DNA from 4 places in the Streptomyces sp. NPDC041135 genome. Region 2 is predicted to be linked to each of the others. Evidence: riboswitches for the same ligand, from Rfam matches in the RefSeq annotation. Region 2 holds a riboswitch; each other region holds the start of a gene.
The links. Region 2 has a riboswitch for cyclic di-AMP ahead of ACZ6CZ_RS16185 (transglycosylase family protein). Riboswitches for the same ligand answer to the same signal wherever they lie in the genome.
Positions count from the first base shown of each region.

Region 1: linked by a shared signal. The riboswitch ahead of ACZ6CZ_RS21360 (M23 family metallopeptidase) and the one ahead of ACZ6CZ_RS16185 (transglycosylase family protein) in region 2 are both predicted to bind cyclic di-AMP.
Region 3: linked by a shared signal. The riboswitch ahead of ACZ6CZ_RS15300 (C40 family peptidase) and the one ahead of ACZ6CZ_RS16185 (transglycosylase family protein) in region 2 are both predicted to bind cyclic di-AMP.
Region 4: linked by a shared signal. The riboswitch ahead of ACZ6CZ_RS26240 (transglycosylase SLT domain-containing protein) and the one ahead of ACZ6CZ_RS16185 (transglycosylase family protein) in region 2 are both predicted to bind cyclic di-AMP.

Region 1 is NZ_JBVIYZ010000008.1:304,922-309,366, forward strand. Features, by position in the region: gene ACZ6CZ_RS21345 (dihydrofolate reductase family protein) at 1-729, shown strand, start outside; tRNA gene ACZ6CZ_RS21350 (tRNA-Met) at 830-903, shown strand; gene ACZ6CZ_RS21355 (PP2C family protein-serine/threonine phosphatase) at 1,098-2,282, shown strand; cyclic di-AMP (ydaO/yuaA leader) riboswitch at 2,532-2,709, shown strand; gene ACZ6CZ_RS21360 (M23 family metallopeptidase) at 2,719-3,756, shown strand; gene ACZ6CZ_RS21365 (aldo/keto reductase) at 3,887-4,445, shown strand, end outside.
Region 2 is NZ_JBVIYZ010000006.1:87,417-91,861, reverse strand. Features, by position in the region: gene ACZ6CZ_RS16200 (nucleoside triphosphate pyrophosphohydrolase) at 1-117, shown strand, start outside; gene ACZ6CZ_RS16195 (cytochrome P450 family protein) at 114-1,439, shown strand; gene ACZ6CZ_RS16190 (transglycosylase family protein) at 1,656-2,708, shown strand; cyclic di-AMP (ydaO/yuaA leader) riboswitch at 2,891-3,063, shown strand; gene ACZ6CZ_RS16185 (transglycosylase family protein) at 3,068-3,787, shown strand; gene eno (phosphopyruvate hydratase) at 4,118-4,445, shown strand, end outside.
Region 3 is NZ_JBVIYZ010000005.1:381,075-385,519, forward strand. Features, by position in the region: gene ACZ6CZ_RS15285 (urease subunit alpha) at 1-1,081, opposite strand, end outside; gene ACZ6CZ_RS15290 (urease subunit beta) at 1,074-1,385, opposite strand; gene ACZ6CZ_RS15295 (urease subunit gamma) at 1,397-1,699, opposite strand; cyclic di-AMP (ydaO/yuaA leader) riboswitch at 2,371-2,569, shown strand; gene ACZ6CZ_RS15300 (C40 family peptidase) at 2,573-3,046, shown strand; gene ACZ6CZ_RS15305 (ATP-binding protein) at 3,164-3,652, opposite strand; gene ACZ6CZ_RS15310 (helix-turn-helix domain-containing protein) at 3,875-4,445, shown strand, end outside.
Region 4 is NZ_JBVIYZ010000013.1:8,567-13,011, reverse strand. Features, by position in the region: gene ACZ6CZ_RS26245 (HAD family hydrolase) at 6-854, shown strand; gene ACZ6CZ_RS26240 (transglycosylase SLT domain-containing protein) at 979-1,470, opposite strand; cyclic di-AMP (ydaO/yuaA leader) riboswitch at 1,475-1,650, opposite strand; gene ACZ6CZ_RS26235 (polyprenyl synthetase family protein) at 2,734-3,744, shown strand; gene ACZ6CZ_RS26230 (LolA family protein) at 4,105-4,445, shown strand, end outside.

The sequences.
Region 1 (4,445 bases), on a different contig from region 2:
TGGCGCGCCCTGCTCCACCACCTGGCCACGGCACGCGGGGTGCGGCGGCTGATGGTCGAGGGCGGCGGCACCGTCCATACCCAGCTGCTCCAGCAGGGCCTCGCCGACGAACTCCAGCTCGTGCTCGCCCCGCTGTTCGTCGGCGACCCGGCCGCGCCCCGGCTGTTCGGCCCGGGGGCGTACCAGGGCGGCCGGCTGCGGCTGCTGGAGAGCCGCCGGATCGAGGACGTCGTCCTCATGCGCTACGAACCCACCGCACCCGGGGCCGGTGACCTGGCGGCCGCGGCCGACCGCCACTGGCTGGGCACCGCCTGCGACCTGGCCGCCCTCTGCCCGCCCTCGGACACCGCGTTCAGCGTCGGGGCCGTGGTGGTCGCCGCCGACGGCACCGAGCTGGCCCGCGGCCACTCCCGGGAGGGCGGCGACCCGGTCGTGCACGCGGAGGAGGCGGCGCTGGCCAAGATCGCGCCCGGTGATCCGCGGCTGGCCGCCGCCACCGTCTACAGCAGCCTCGAACCCTGCGCCCGCCGCGCCTCCCGCCCCGCCCCCTGTGCCGACCTCATCCTGCGGGCCGGCGTCCGCCGGGTGGTGACGGCCTGGCGCGAGCCCGGCACGTTCGTGGCGGAGGCCGACGGCACGGGGGTGCTGGCGCGGGCGGGCGCCCGGGTGCTGGTGCTGCCCGGGTTCGAGGACCGGGCGAAGGCCCCGAACGCCCACCTGCCGGGCTGACCGGCGACCCGCCGGCCACCTCCGCGGGCGCCCCGCGGACCGGCCCTGATCAAACCGGTGTGCTCGTGGCCCTGAACATGGCGTACAGTGGAGTCATCGCCGCGGGGTGGAGCAGCTCGGTAGCTCGCTGGGCTCATAACCCAGAGGTCGCAGGTTCAAATCCTGTCCCCGCTACTGATACTCAGGGCCGGAATCCAGTACATGGATTCCGGCCCTGAGTCTTTCCCGCCCCGGCCGCCTCCCGGCCCGCCGCGGGGAGCGTGGTGCGTGTCACACCCGAACGTGGTCATCCGGTCGGCCCACAGCGCTCGCCGCCCCTCGCCGCGCCCACAAACCTGGACGTACGTCGGACACGTGGGAGATCAGCGGTGCGCCCTGGTGAGGTGGAGCAGTACGACCCGTACGCCAGGGCCGGTGACCGGTGCCCCGCAGCCGTCGTTCCCGGCCCCGACCCGGGCCCCGCATCCGTACCGGCGGTCCCGGGGCGCCGCTCGCCGGTCCGGAGGCTGCTGCGGGTCCTGCCCGCCCTGCTGATCGCCGCCGGGGTCCTCTACGACCTGCGGACACCGCAGGGCTTCACCGCCGTCCCCTTCTTCACGGCCGCGCCGCTGGCCGCGGCGCCCCTGTTCTCGCCGCGCCGCACCCTCCTCACCGGGCTCGCCGCGCTCGCCGCCTCCTGCGCGGTGCACGCCGGCCACCGCGCCGGCCCGGACGTCACCACCGTCACCGACGCCGTCACGGTGGCCACGGTCGCCGTCCTGGCCGCCGTCATCAACCGGGTGGTGCGCCGGGGCGACCGGCGGCTGGCGTCCGCCCGCGAGATCGCCGAGGCCGCCCAGCGGGCCGTCCTGCCCGAGCCGGCCGTCCGGATCGGCGGTTTCGACATCGCCGCCTGCTACGAGGCGGCCCAGGCGGACGCGTTCATCGGCGGCGACCTGTACGCGGTGCAGGACACCCCGCACGGCGTCCGGCTGGTGGTGGGGGACGTGCGCGGCAAGGGGATGGGCGCGGTCGCGGCCGTGGCCGTGCTCATCGGGGCGTTCCGGGAGGCCGCCGAGCAGGAGGCCGGCCTGGAGGCGGTGGCGCGGCGGCTGGACCGGGCGCTGGCCCGCGAGGGCGCCCGGCGGGAGGGCGTCGACGCCTTCGAGGGGTTCACCACGGCCGTCCTCGCCGAACTCCCGCACGACGACGCGGTGGTCCGGATCGTCAACCGCGGCCATCCTCCGCCGCTCCTGCTGCACGCCGACGGCCGGCTGCACACCCTGCTCGCCCGTGAACCGGCGCTGCCGCTGGGCCTGGGCGACCTGGGCGCGCCGCCCGACCATGCGACGGAGGCCGCCTTCCCCGCCGGCGCCACGCTGCTGCTCTACACCGACGGCCTGTCCGAGGCCCGCGACGCCCACGGCCGGTTCTACGATCCCGAGCGGCGGCTCGCCGGGCGCACCTTCTCCGGCCCGGCCGCGCTGCTGCACCGCCTCGCGGCGGAGGTCCGGCGGCACTCCGGGGGCGGAACGGCGGACGACATGGCCCTGCTGGCCGTACGGCGGCCGTGACACCCGCGCGGGAACCCGATATCACGTTCGGTGATCCGGTGAGCGCCCTGCGCATCACATCTGAGTCACCATCAACCGGCCTGTGAAACATGAACATCGGGCAACTCGCCCGGTTTTCACCGTTCATGACGGGTAAGTCCGGCCCGGAGAAGCGTAATGATCAAGTCGAACGGCTTGGAATCTGACGGGTGGGTCTATTAACGTTCGATAACGCAGCGCGGTCGTCCCAGCCGTCACAGAAGGCGGCTCCGTGCGCACGCGCCGAATCCCGCAAGGGAACCGGGGAACCACCATTTGGGGTGAATCACGCGGAAGCCGCCGTCGGCCGGTGAGGAGAACTCACCGGGTGGGGGCCGGTATACGCGCGTAGGAGACCTTCCTGCTCCGAACCCGTCAGCTAACCCGGTAGGCGACGGAAGGAAAGGAGCACGCCCGAGTGGCGTCCAACCGGCCTGCCCCGGCAGACCCGTTCGTGCCGAGCCGGCACGACAGCGAGACCTTCGGTTACGGCACCTACCGCACCGACGAGGGCCCGTGGGAGGAGTGGAACCCCACCGAGGAATCCCTCCGCCCGGTGCGCGGCCGGCACCGCGTCGGCAAGCAGCGCGGCGGCGGACTCGCCCGCAGCTCCACGGTCCTGGGCGTCGGTGTCATCGCCGCCGTCGGCGCGGGCGGCATGGCCAGCGCCAACACCGGCAAGCCGCCGGTCTCCATCTCCCTGCCCGACCTGCCCTCCTCCGTCGACTCCCTGCTCGGCGAGGGCCACGGCACCGCCGAGGCCACCACCGCCACGCTCAGCACCGTGGGCACGGCCTCCGCCGACACCGACCCGGGCACCGCGGACGCCGGTGAGGCGCTGCGCAACCGCATCATGGCCCAGGCCGAGCAGCAGCAGGTCCAGGTCGACACCAAGGCCACCGCGGCCGCCGTCGCCGCCGCCGGGAAGCAGGCCGCCACCGCCGCAGCCAAGGCCGAGAAGGAGGCCGCAGCCGCGGCCGCCGACGCCAAGGCCGAGGCGGAGGCCGCCGCCAAGAAGAAGGCCGAGGCCGAGCGCCTGGCGAAGCTGGCCAAGCAGTACACGCTGCCGACGTCGTCGTACACGATCACGTCGACCTTCGGCGAGGCCGGCTCCATGTGGTCCTCCGGCTACCACACCGGCCTGGACTTCGCCGCGCCCACCGGCACCCTCATCAAGGCCATCCACAGCGGCACGGTCACCGAGGCGGGCTGGGCCGGCGCCTACGGCTACCGCACCATCCTCACCCTGGACGACGGCACCGAGCTGTGGTTCTGCCACCAGTCCTCGATCAACGTCAGCGCCGGGCAGAAGGTCGCCACCGGCGAGGTCATCGGCCGGGTCGGCGCCACCGGCAACGTCACCGGCCCGCACCTGCACCTGGAGGTCCACCCCGGCGGCGCCGCCACCGGCATCGACCCGATGGCCTGGCTGCACGGCAAGGGCCTCACCCCCTGAGCCTCCCCCGCCCGGCCTCCGGCCCGACGCTTCCCCGAAGCTCCGGCGGTCCTGACGACAACCCCCCGACGTCAGGGCTGCCGGCCGGCCGCCGGAATGCGACCACCCGCTCCGGGCGTTGACATAAGGCATGACTTCTCTGCGCAAGCTCGGCACGTCCGACCTCGAGGTTTTCCCGCTCGCGCTCGGCGGCAACGTCTTCGGCTGGACCGCCGACGAGACGGCCTCCTTCGCCGTCCTGGACGCCTACACGGCCGCCGGCGGCAACTTCGTCGACACCGCCGACTCCTACTCGGCCTGGGCCGAGGGCAACCGGGGCGGCGAGTCCGAGACCATCATCGGCAAGTGGGTCAAGGCCCGCGGCAACCGCTCCGACGTCGTCATCGCCACCAAGGTCAGCCAGCACCCCGACTTCCAGGGCCTGTCCGCGGCCACCATCAAGGCCGCCGCCGACGCCTCCCTGCGCCGCCTGGACACCGACTACATCGACCTCTACTACACGCACTTCGACAAGCCCGAGGTCCCGGTCGAGGAGATCATCGGCGCGCTGGACGAGCTGGTGAAGGCGGGCAAGGTGCGGCACATCGCCGCCTCCAACATCAGCCCCGAGCGCCTCACCGAGTCCCTGGAGTTCTCCGACCGCGAGGGCCTGGCCCGCTACGTCGCCCTCCAGCCCCACTACAACCTGG
Region 2 (4,445 bases):
GAGGCCGAGGGCGTGGACCCGGAGGCGGCCCTGCGGGCGGCGGCACGGGCCTACCGGGACGCCATACGCACGGCGGAAGGCCTGCCCGTCCCCGGCCAGGAGAGGGAGGAGCGGTGACCGGCCGCCCCGCCACCCAGCCCCCCGCGGAGACGGCAGGGCCCCCGGCGGACACGCCAGGCCCCCCGGTCCCCGCCGCCCCGGACCTGTTCACCTGGGAGTTCGCCACCGACCCCTACCCGGCGTACGCCTGGCTGCGCGAGCACGCCCCCGTGCACCGGACCACGCTGCCCAGCGGGGTGGAGGCCTGGCTGGTCACCCGGTACGCCGATGCCCGGCAGGCCCTGGCCGACCAGCGGCTGAGCAAGAACCCCGCGCACCACGACGAGCCCGCGCACGCCAAGGGCAAGACCGGTATCCCGGGGGAGCGCAAGGCCGAGCTGATGACGCATCTGCTGAACATCGACCCGCCGGACCACACCCGGCTGCGGCGGCTGGTCAGCAAGGCGTTCACCCCGCGCAGGGTCGCCGAGTTCGCGCCCCGGGTGCAGCAGCTGACCGACGACCTCATCGACCGGTTCGCCCGGGAGGGCTCCGCCGACCTCATCCACGAGTTCGCGTTCCCGCTGCCCATCTACGCCATCTGCGACCTGCTCGGTGTCCCGGGAGAGGACCAGGACGACTTCCGGGACTGGGCGGGCATGATGATCCGGCACGGGGGCGGACCCCGGGGCGGGGTAGCGCGGTCGGTGAAGAAGATGCGCGGCTACCTCGCCGAGCTCATCCACCGCAAGCGGGAGGCGCTGCCCGCCGACCCGGCCCCCGGCGAGGACCTGATCTCCGCCCTCATCCGGGCCTCCGACCACGGCGAGCACCTCACCGAGAACGAGGCCGCGGCGATGGCCTTCATCCTGCTCTTCGCCGGCTTCGAGACCACCGTCAACCTCATCGGCAACGGCACCTACGCCCTGCTCACCCACCCCGGCGAGCGCGAGCGCCTGCAAGCCTCCCTGGCCCGCGGCGAGCACGGCCTGCTGGAGAGCGGCGTCGAAGAACTGCTGCGCTACGACGGCCCCGTGGAGCTGGCGACCTGGCGCTTCGCCACCCGGCCGCTCACCATCGGCGGGCAGGACATCGCGCCCGGCGATCCCGTCCTCGTCGTCCTCGCTGCCGCCGACCGGGACCCGGAGCGGTTCGCCGGCCCCGACGTCCTGGATCTGGCCCGGCGCGACAACCAGCACCTGGGCTACGGCCACGGCATCCACTACTGCCTGGGCGCGCCGCTCGCCCGCCTGGAGGGCCAGACCGCTCTCGCGACCCTCCTGACCCGCCTGCCCGACCTGCGCCTGGCGGCGGACCCGGCCGAGCTGCGCTGGCGCGGCGGCCTCATCATGCGCGGCCTGCGCACCCTCCCCGTGGAGTTCACACCGCAACGCCCCTGACGACCCGTGAACTCCCCGGCCCTCCCGGCCCTCCCGGGCCGGCGGTGCCACCCCGCCCGTCGCTGCGTGTGGGCACACCCTCATTCCGTGATCTTCACGTGATCTGCGCGGCATTAACTTGTGACAAGTGATCGTCTGCCGATACGTTCACCCATCAGCGCGGCGTCGAGCGTGATCCGCCGCGCTGTTCACCGTTGTCGCGCGAAAGGTCTCCGTATGCTCTCCGGGAACGGTCGTCACCGTCGCCCCCGTCAGGCTCCGGCCCTCCTCGTCGCGGCCGGGGTGACCGGCTCCGCCATCGCCATCCCGCTGCTCGGGGCGGCCTCCGCGAACGCGGCCGACGGCACCACCTGGGACAAGGTGGCCGAGTGCGAGAGCGGCGGCTCCTGGAGCGCGGACACCGGGAACGGGTTCTACGGCGGCCTCCAGATCTCCCCGGGCGACTGGGAGCGCTACGGCGGCCTCGACTACGCCGCCAGCGCGGACGAGGCCAGCCGTTCGCAGCAGATAGCCGTCGCCGAGCGGATCCTGGCCGACCGGGGAACCACCCCCTGGGCCACCTGCGCCCTGCTCTCCGGCCTCACCTCGAACTCTGCGTCGGTGGACGTCGACACGGGCGTCGGCGATTCGGACACATCGGGTTCATCCGGTTCATCGGGATCATCCCATTCGTCCGACTCGTCCGGGTCGTCGGGCTCCCAGGGCTCCGGTGACTCCACCGGCTCGGCGGGCTCGTCCGACTCCACGGGATCGTCGGGTACGTCCGGCTCCCCCGACTCGCCCGCTCTGCCCGATTCGTCCTCGCCCTCACCCTCCGACTCCGCGTCGGACAGCGCCTCGCCGGACGCGAACGCGGGTGGCGATACCGCCGTGGACCACGGCAAGTCGGGCAAGTCGTCCCCTGGGAATTCCGGTTCGGGGTCCGGCGGCTCGCGGCGGGCGGCCGGTTCGGCCACTGCGGCTCCGGAAGCCGGCGACTCGGACAATTCCTGGCAGACCGGCGGCTCTTGGAGCCTGGTCGACACCGGTTCGATCGGCACCGGCCGGCATCGCGGGGTGAGCGCGGACGAAGTGGCGGGCGCGAAGCCCGTCGCCACGTCCTACACCGTCCGCGACGGCGACTCGCTGGTCTCCATCGCCGACTCCCTTGCCGTCGACGGCGGGTGGCACGCGCTCTACGCCGACAACAAGGCGGCCATCGGTGCCGACCCTGACGACATCGCCCCCGGTCAGACCCTGCGTGTTGGTGGCGAAACGGTCGAAAAGTAGAGCCAGTTGACGCCCCATTTAGCGCATGATGTCCGGTTTGGCGAAAGTGTGGGATGAGTCTCAGAAGCCCTGATCGTCTTTGAAATTCCGTCGATCACCTGTCTACGGTCGAAGCCGCTCGTCACCACGAGCCCCGGCCGCCGCAACGCCGAATCCTGCCAGTGGCGGCCCGGGAACAGTCGTCGCGTAATGCGCCGTAGGCAGGAGCGGGGGACCCAAGGTAGGCGCCGGGACCAGCGGTTGACGCTGGAACCGGCTAGGGGTGGAGCCACCCTTCCCGAGACGGGAGGGTGGCCGGGCAACTCAACCGGCCCGAACCCGACAGCTCACCTCGCAGGCGTCGGTGAGGGGATCGATCCATGCTGTTTTCCAGCAAGGGCAAGCACCGCCGTCCGTCCAAGGCCATCCGCGCCGTCGCGCTCGCCGGTGTCACCGGTGCCGCGGTCGCCGCGCCGCTGATGGCGGCCGGCAGCGCCTCCGCCGCCACCGCCTCCGAGTGGGACGCCGTCGCCCAGTGCGAGTCGGGCGGCAACTGGTCCATCAACACCGGCAACGGCTACTACGGCGGTCTGCAGTTCTCCGCCTCCACGTGGGCCGCGTACGGCGGCACGCAGTACGCCGCCACCGCCGACAAGGCCGCCAAGTCGCAGCAGATCGCCGTGGCCGAGAAGGTCCTCGCCGCGCAGGGCAAGGGTGCCTGGCCGGTCTGCGGCACGGGCCTTTCGGGCGCCGCCTACAACGGCTCCACCGCTTCGAGCGGCAGCGGCACCGGCTCCTCCACCCCGTCCACCCCGTCCAGCTCGTCCGCCGGCACGGGTACCACCACCCGTTCGACCGACGACCAGGCCGCCTCGCGCTCCAGCGACCGCCCGGCCGCGAGCAAGACCGTCACCACCCCGACCGGCAAGAAGGTCAAGAAGGGCGACGGCGAGTACAAGGTCGTCACCGGTGACACCCTCAGCTCCATCGCCGCGGACCAGAAGGTCGCCGGTGGCTGGAAGAAGCTGTACGACCTCAACAAGGACATCGTCGAGGACGCGAACCTCATCTACCCGGGTCAGCAGCTGCACCTGAAGTAGGCCGCGTCCGGCACGGCCCGGCGGCGCACAGCCGCCGCCCTGCCCGGCCACAGCGCCCTCACAAGCGCGGCCCCCATACTGGAGGTCCCGTGAGGGTCCCCCCGTCCCCACGGGCTCCCCGCCCCGGTGCGTCGTCCCCCGTACGCACCGGGGCGGGGCTTTTTTTGGCCTCCCTTTGTTCCGTCAGCGAACAATGTGTACGGTCACCTTGTCCACGGGACGGTCGGTCGGCTGCCGGCGCCCCGGAGACGGTTAGGCTCTAGTCGCAAGGCACAGCCGTAAGGCAGACAGCCCCGCACTTCCAGCGTCACATCCAAGAAGGAGATGCTCGTGCCGTCCATCGACGTCGTCGTAGCCCGGGAAATCCTGGACTCCCGAGGCAACCCCACGGTCGAGGTCGAGGTCGGCCTCGACGACGGCAGCACGGGTCGTGCCGCCGTTCCGTCCGGCGCGTCCACCGGCGCCTTCGAGGCCATCGAACTGCGCGACGGTGACTCGAACCGCTACCTGGGCAAGGGTGTCGAGAAGGCCGTCCTCGCCGTCATCGAGCAGATCGGCCCGGAGCTGGTCGGCTACGACGCCACCGAGCAGCGCCTGATCGACCAGGCCATGTTCGACCTGGACGCCACCGACAACAAGGGGTCGCTCGGCGCCAACG
Region 3 (4,445 bases), on a different contig from region 2:
TGGCGCCCAGGTCGTGCAGGACGTCCTCCGCGCCGATCGTGGACGGCCTGATCCGGGACTCGGCGAACGCCAGGTCCTCCGGTACGGCCGCGTTGAGGTGGTGGCACACCATCAGCATGTCGAGGTGTTCCTCGGCGGTGTTGACGGTGAACGGCCGGGTCGGGTTCGTCGAGCTGGGCAGCACGTGCGGCTCGGAGACGACGGTCATGATGTCCGGGGCGTGGCCGCCGCCGGCGCCCTCCGTGTGGTAGGCGTGGATGCCGCGGCCGCCGATCGCGGCGAGCGTGTCGTCCACGAACCCGGCCTCGTTGAGGGTGTCGGTGTGGATGGCGACCTGGATGCCGGTGCGGTCGGCGACCGTCAGCGCGGCGTCGATGACGGCCGGGGTGGAGCCCCAGTCCTCGTGCAGCTTCAGGCCCAGCGCGCCGCCGCGGATCTGGGAGAGCATGGCTTCGTGCGAGACGGTGTTGCCCTTGCCGAGGAAGCCGATGTTCAGCGGGTAGGCCTCCATCGCCTCCAGCATCCGGGCCAGGTGCCAGGGGCCCGGGGTGACCGTGGTCGCCTTGGAGCCCTCGGCCGGGCCGGTGCCGCCACCGACCAGGGTGGTGATGCCGGAGGCCAGGGCCTCGTCGGCGATCTGCGGGCAGATGAAGTGGACGTGCGCGTCGATCGCGCCGGCCGTGAGGATGCGCCCGTTGCCCGCGATGACCTCGGTCTCCGGGCCGAGGACCAGGTCGGGGTGGACGCCGTCCATGGTGTCGGGGTTGCCGGCCTTGCCGATCCCGGTGATGCGGCCGTCGCGGATGCCGACGTCGGCCTTGACGACGCCCCAGTGGTCGACGACGACGGCCCCGGTGATCACCGTGTCGGGGGTGCCCTCCGCGCGCGTGGCACGCGACTGGCCCATCGACTCCCGGATGACCTTGCCGCCGCCGAAGACCGCCTCCTCCCCGGCGCGTCCGGGCCCGCCGCAGCGGTCCTCCTCGACCTCGATCAGCAGGTCGGTGTCGGCGAGCCGGATGCGGTCGCCGGTGGTGGGGCCGAACAGGTCGGCGTAGGCGGCGCGGGAGATCTCAGGCATCGAGGGCACCTCCGGTCTCGCCGCGCAGCCCGGGCACGACGCGGGCGCCGGTGAGCGGGACGAGTTCGACGTCGACGGGGATGCCCGGCTCGAAGCGCACGGCGGTGCCGGCGGGGACGTTCAGCCGCTTGCCGCGCGCGGCGGAGCGGTCGAACTCCAGGCCGGGGTTGGCCTCGGCGAAGTGGTAGTGGGAGCCGACCTGGACGGGGCGGTCGGCGGCGTTCAGCACGGTCAGCCGGGTGGTCGCGCGGCCCTCGTTGTACACGACCGGGCCGTCGGCGAAGAGGATCTCTCCGGGGATCACGGCGCGCCCCCTCAGACGATCGGGTCGTGGACGGTGACGAGCTTGGTGCCGTCCGGGAAGGTGGCCTCCACCTGCACGTCGTGGATCATCTCCGGCACGCCCTGCATGACGTCGTCCCGGGTGAGGAGCTTGCGGCCCGAGGACATCAGCTCGGCGACGCCGCGGCCGTCGCGGGCGCCCTCGAGGATGTGCGCCGTGATGAGGGCGACCGCTTCCGGGTGGTTGAGCCTGAGCCCGCGGGCCCGGCGCTTCTCGGCCACGTCGGCCGCCACATGGATCAGCAGCCTCTCTTGCTCGTGCGGGGTCAGTTGCACGTCCCACCTCACAGTCCTTGCTCCGGACCGTGCGGGGTCCGGCTGCCGCAGCCACCACGACGGGATAGATGTAACACACAGACAGATTGGGCGATCCCGCTCCATCCGTAAGAGAAAAACCCCTGGTGGCGTGGATCGGCACGCTAGTTCGTCGGAGTTTCGCCGACGTTAACCAGCCCTTGATCCCTTCATGACCACGACATGGCCCCACCCATACCGACCCGGACCGCCGGGCACCGCCCCCAGGGACACCGCCCCCAGGGGCAGCGCCCGGCTCCGGGACACCCCCTCCGACGGCACCGGCCGATCCGCGCGGCTGACGGTCCGGCAGCGGCGCGGCTGTCGACCCGACACTCCGGGCGCGGCCGAAACGCCCCAAACGACGTACCCCCGTACGGAGTAGCGGCAGAACGTTCTTCCAGCCTCCGACGACCGTGCGGGGGTGGTCACCGACCTGGGACGGGAGGTGCGTTCTCCCAGGTCCGGGGCTATGAGCGGCAGTTGACGGTCACTCGGACGTACTAACGTTCACCCGAACGGGTGAGTGGTGAGTAACACCACAAATCCCCGATTCCGTTGGGATTTTCTGACTGGAGTGAGTGAAGATCCCTGACTGACGACAAGACCCCGCCACAACGGCGGGGCGATCCGGGCGGACGCCGAGTCCTGCCGCCGCCCGGGTGCCCGGTCGACAGAAGTGGATCGGCAGGAGTGGAGGACCCAGGCAAGACGGGTCGCCGGAACGGACGTTCGAATCTTTCGACGCCCGGTTCGAGCAGCCCTTGGGGTGAAGCCGCGGCAACGCGGCCGGGCAACTTCGCCAGCCCGAATCCGACAGGTCATCCTTCACAGGCGGCTGACGAAGGGTTGCGCATGACTGCGCTCAATCGTGTCCCGTCGCTGATGGTCCGGGCCGGCACCGCCTCGGCCCTCACCATCGCCGCCGTCGGCGGCTCCATCGTGGTTCCCGGCCTCTCCACCGATGCCTCGGCCGCGACCACCGCGACGAAGGCACTTCAGATCGCGGCCTCCAAGAAGGGTTCCCCCTACCGGTACGGGGCCACCGGACCACGCAGGTTCGACTGCTCCGGGCTGACGCTGTACTCGTTCAAGAAGGCCGGCAAGAAGCTGCCTCGAACGGCCGCCCAGCAGTACAACAAGACGCACCACGTCTCGGCCAAGCACCGCAAGGCCGGGGACCTGGTGTTCTTCCACTCGGGCTCCAGCGTCTACCACGTCGGCATCTACGCCGGTAAGGGCAAGATCTGGCACGCCCCCAGGACCGGGGACGTGGTGAGGCTGCAGAAGATCTGGACCAGGAGCGTCTGGTACGGCCGGGTCAGCTGACCCGTAGCGCGGCGAGGGCGATCCCCTCGTGCGGTCCCCTCGGGCACCGAGGGGACCGTCGGCGCGCTCCACGCCCCCTGGGGCCGGGCCCGCTCCGCCCGCGCCCCACAAGGGCCCTCAGGGCGCCCTCCGGCCGCCGGGCAGACCCTGGGCCCGCTGCTCGCCCGCCGCGGTCACCGGGTGGGCCGGGACGGTCCAGGGCAGCTCGATGAGGACCGTCTTGCCCCCCTCGCGGGTGCGGCGGACCCGCAGCCGCCCGCCCCGCTCCGAGGTGAGCCAGCGGATGATCACCATGCCGCGTCCGTTGTCCTGCTGGACGGCGGCCGGGAGTCTCCTGGGAAGACGCGGATGACTGTCCGTGACGCCGATGCACAGCCGTTCGTCCCGCACCAGGGCGAGGTCGACCGTGAAGGTCGGCGACTGCCCGAAGGTGTGCTGCACGGCGTTGGTGGCGAGTTCCGAGACGATCAGGCGCACCGTGTCGGCCGCCTCCGTGTCCGCCGGCAGTCCCCACTCCGCCAGGGTTCCCACCGCGTACGAGCGGGCCGCGGACACCGAGGCGGGATCGCTCGGCAGAGTGACGGATGCTTCCAGAAGGTCTGCCATGGCGAGGTCGCCCCTTTCCCACGGGACCGCGGTCCGACACGGAGCGGTTGGTTCGAGTACGGTCCCGGACTGGTGCTTCGTCGCCAGACTGTCATCACCCGGCCGGTCACGGGAGCGATCCACCAAGTTATGCATATATCTGTCGCTCAAAGCGGTGAACGCTGCGACGGCAGACCGTATTCGGGCGGCGCATATGGAGTATTGGCGAGTGAGGAGCGGCTCATGCAGAACGGTCCCGCGGTGCGCCGCCGGAAACTGGGCGCCGAACTGCGCGCCCTGCGCACCGGTGCGGGTCTCACGAGCGGGGAGGCGGCCCGGCTCGTGGGCTGGCACCAGTCGAAGGTGAGCCGCGTCGAGACGGGCGCCAGTGGTGTGAAACCGGCCGATGTGCGGTTACTCCTGGACGCCTACGGAGTGCGGGACGCCCAGTTGCGCGAGTTGCTGCTGATGCTGGCGGGCTCGGAGGAGCGCGGGGGACGGCACCACTGGTGGCACGCCTACCGCGGGGTACTGCCGCCCACCTACCGGGACTTCATCAGTCTGGAGTCGCAGGCCAGCCGGATGCGCACCCTGGAGACCACGGTGGTGCCGGGCCTGCTGCAGACGCCCGAGTACGCCCGGGCGGTGACCCGGGCCGCGGTCGAGGGACTGGACGAGGAACGCCTGGACGCGCTGGTGGAAGTGCGGCTGGCCAGGCAGGACGTCCTGCGGTCCGATCCGCCGCTGGAGCTGAGCGCGGTGCTGGACGAGGCGGTGCTGCGGCGCGAGGTGGGCGGCGCCGAGGTGATGGCCC
Region 4 (4,445 bases), on a different contig from region 2:
TGCTCATGGCCGCACCCACCGCATCGTTCGCGCCCCCCGCGTCACCCGCGCGCCCCGCGTACGCCCTGATCGCCACCGACCTGGACGGAACGCTGCTGCGCGGCGACGACACTGTCTCCGACCGGTCGCGTGCCGCGCTCGCGCGGGTCGCCAGGGCCGGCGCCCGGCATCTCGTGGTCACCGGTCGCCCGGCGCCCCGGGTACGGCCGCTCCTGGACGACCTGGGCTGCACGGGGCTCGCGGTGTGCGGCCAGGGCGCGCAGGTGTACGACGCCGGCGCGGACCGGCTGCTGTGGTCGGTGACGCTGGAACGGGAGCTGGCGGAGACCGCCCTCGGCAAGATCGAAGCCGAGGTGGGACAGGTCTACGCGGCCGTGGACCAGGACGGCGTGGACGGCCTCACGCTGATCGAACCCGGGTACCTGATGCCCCACCCCACCCTGCCGGCGGTACGCGTCGACCGGCGCGACGACCTGTGGTGCGCGCCGATCAGCAAGGTGCTGCTGCGCCATCACACCCTCTCCGACGACGCGTTGGCGGCATGCGCACGCTCGGCGGTTGGCTCGCTGGCGACGGTCACCATGTCGGGGCCGGGAACGGTGGAACTCCAGCCGTCCGGCGTCACCAAGGCGACCGGCCTGGCGCTGGCGGCCGAGTACCTGGGGCTCAGCGCCGACCAGGCCCTGGCCTTCGGTGACATGCCCAACGACATCCCGATGTTCGACTGGGCGGCACACGGGGTGGCGATGGCCAACGCCCACCCCGAACTGCGGGCGGTGGCCGACGAGGTCACCTCGTCGAACGAGGACGACGGCATCGCCGTCGTCCTCGAAAGACTCTTCCCGACCGGCTGACCGGCTGACCGGCTGACCGACTGATCGGCTGACCGGACGACTGGCTGACCTGCTTGACGGCCTACCGGCCCATGGGCTGACCAGGCTGTGGCTGCTGCTGGCTGCCGGCCGGGAACAGTGGCTGTCAGTACGCGCCGAAGACGTTGTCGATCGAGCCGTACCGCGCGGCCGCGTAGTTGCAGGCGGCGGTGATGTTCGCGACCGGGTCGTACGGGTCGTACGCCGTGCCGGCCACGTGGTAGGTCGCGAAGGTCGGGTCGATGACCTGGAGCAGGCCCTTGGACGGGGTGCCCTTCACCGCGTTGGAGTCCCACAGGTTGATGGCGCGGGGGTTGCCCGAGGACTCGCGCATGACGTTGCGGTAGATACCGTTGTAGGTGCCCGGGATGCCCTTTTCGGCCATGATGGCGAGGGACTCCCGGATCCAGCCGTCCAGGTTGTTCGGGTACCCGGCGAGGGTGGTCGAGGGCGTCGTGGCCGACGTCGTGGTGGCGGCGGAGGCGGTGGCCGCGCCGGCGAGCGGAAGTGCGAGAACAGCGGCGCCGACGCCGGCGACGGCCAGGGTGCGGGCCAGGCGCTGGGCGCGGGTACGACGGGGCTGAGCGACAACAGACATGCGGCATTCCTCTCCGTCGCCTGCGAGGTGAGCTGTCGGGTTCGGGCGGGGAGGTGCCCGGCCACGCCACCGTGTGGCGGCGCGACTTCACCCCTAGCCGGGTCCGGTGCGGCATGTGCCGTCCGGCCCGGCGGCTTACCTGGGTCCCCCGCTCCTGCCGTACGAAATGGTTCGTCAATGGGGTACGACGGGCGGCGGCAGGATTAGGCGTTCCGCCCGGCAGGTCGGGAACGTATGCGAGAGCACATGTCGGGAACAAGTACCGGTTTCACCCAACGTCCTAATTGACCTTGATCGAAGGCGTATGAGGTACTTGATCCTTTGCGGTCGCCAAGGCTCAACTGGCGCACAGAAAAGGCAAGAAGTGGCTCAGGTGGGCCAGGGGGCGCTTCAGGGGGCGCGTGACCCAACTCACTATTTGGCAAATTACGCTAAATCAGACATCACTAGACATGGGGGATTCGTGAAATCCGCCTTCTCGGGGTCGGAATTCGAGTTCGCGTCGGGTTCGGGTTCGGGTTCGGGTTCGGGTTCGGTTGGAATGCTGCATCGCCGCCCTTCTCGCGCGTTACCCCGTGCGCGACGGCGAAGTGGTCCGTGTCACATGTCATGGGGGGCGAGTCCCGGCCGTCGTGTTCGCGGCAGCGTCGGGTGGTGCGGCCGGGTTGGCCACCGTGAGCGGGCGATGGCGGAGGGTGGCCGTGCTCTAGGTGTGGCTGTACGGCTGCGTGGAGATCCGCCCCAGGTGCCACCGTCGGCCAGTCGGGGTGGGCGCAGCGGTGGGCCTGCCTCGGAAGCGGTACGAGACGTCGGCCGAAGCGGTACGAGACGTCGGCCGTCCGTGGCGACGGTGAGCGTCGTGCACGCGCACGGGTCCGTGCGAGGGCGCACGCGCGCGTGCATGTCGACCGCGAGGGGAAGCCGGGACTACGGGTCGCACCACTCTCCAGGCCCGGCCCTCCCGGCGCGGCCCTCCCCGGCGGTCGGGGATCACCGCTCTCCGTCGGCGGGGATCATGACTCTCCGGGACACGGCTTGTCGGTCGTTTCGCGACAAGAGGGGTGTGTTCCTGTTAAGTCGATCAATGTCCGTTCGTATCAGCTGATCAGAAACATACCGGCCGTGATCCGATACCGCCCGGGCTGGACGGGTGGGCGCTATCGGTGATCGAAACCTGACCGGATACGCTGACTTGAGTGATGGCAACGACCTATCGACAAACCGTGTAATCGCCAGCTGACACCAGCAGACAGGAGACCCCTCGTGACCGTCGTCGGGCCGTTCGGGCTGAGCGTGCGGGACCAGGCTCTGGAAGCCGATGTCCAGGCCGGATTGACGGCTGTCGAGGAGGGCTTGCTCGAGGCCACCAAGAGCGAGGTCCCCTTCATCACGGAGGCGGCGCAGCACCTGGTGCGGGCCGGCGGGAAGCGGTTCCGACCGCTGCTCGTGATGCTCGCGGCGCAGTTCGGTGACCCGTACGCGCCCGGTGTCGTGCCGTCGGCCGTCGTCGTCGAGCTGACGCATCTCGCGACCCTGTACCACGACGACGTCATGGACGAGGCGTCCGTCCGGCGCGGGGTGGACAGTGCGAACACGCGCTGGGGCAACTCCGTCGCCGTCCTCACCGGGGACTTCCTCTTCGCCCGCGCCTCCCAGATCCTGGCGGACCTCGGTCCCGAGGCGGTACGGGTCCAGGCCCTCGCGTTCGAGCGGCTGGTGACCGGGCAGATCCTGGAGACCGCCGGCCCCACGGACGGCCGGGACCCGGTCGAGCACTACCTGGACGTTCTCGGCGGCAAGACGGGCTCGCTGGTGGCGGTGTCGTGCCGGTTCGGCGCGATGATGTCCGGCGCCGACGAGACGGTCGTCGACGTTCTGACGCAGTACGGCGAGCGGCTCGGCGTCGCCTTCCAGCTCGCGGACGACGTGCTGGACATCGCCTCCGACTCCCACGAGTCCGGCAAGACCCCCGGCACCGACCTGCGCGAGGGCATCCCCACCCTGCCCGTGCTGCGGTTGCGGGAGCGCGCGGCGCGGCTCGGGCTGCCCGAGGACGTCGCCCTGTGCGAGCTGCTGGACTCCGATCTCACCGACGACGCCCGGCACGCCGAGGCCCTGACCGCCCTGCGGGCGCACCCCGCCCTGGAGCAGGCCCGCAGGGACACCGTGCGGTACGCGGAGGAGGCCCGCTCGGCGCTGGCCCCGCTGCGGGAGTGCGACGCGAAGGCGGCCCTGCTGGAGCTGTGCGACGCCGTGGTGCACCGCGCCGGCTGAGCGGCGAGCCACCGGGGCGGCCCCGGCCGGTCACCACTGCCCCCGCGCATCCCGCCCCGCCCCCGCGCATCCCGTCCGGTCGGGTCCGGTCCCGTCCGTGCGGGTCCGATCCGGCTCCGTGCGGGTCCGATCCGGCTCCATGCGGGTTCCGGTCCCCTACGGGTAGGAGAGACAAGGGGCCCTGCGTGTCATACCCCAGGCGTACACGGAGTTGGCTCCGAGGGCTGACGCTTCCTCACGGCCGATTTGGTCAGATGGAAACCACGGAAATCACCACTCCTCACCGATTCGGGTGAGAATGGCGGCTCAGGGTGAACCAGGGTGAGGGCAGCCGCCGCCGACGACGGAGGTAAGGCACACATGGCACCGTACGAATCCGACGACACCACGGGCGCGGCGGGCGACGAGGACCTGCGTCCCGGCCGGCGCAAGGCCGCGCGCTACGCCGTCCCGGTCGCGGTGGTGGGGGTGGCGGCGGCCACGATCGGGCTGGTCCCGGCGCTCGCCAGTTCCGGCGACCCCGACCTGCCGAAGATCACCGCCCAGCAGCTCATCGACAAGATGGCCAGGTCGGACGTGCAGCAGTTGTCCGGCACCGTGAAGATCAGCACCGATCTCGGCCTGCCCGACCTCGGCGGCCTCGAGAACGGCCTCGCCTCCGGACTGGGCCAGGGCGGCGACGGCTCCTCCGCCGATCCCTC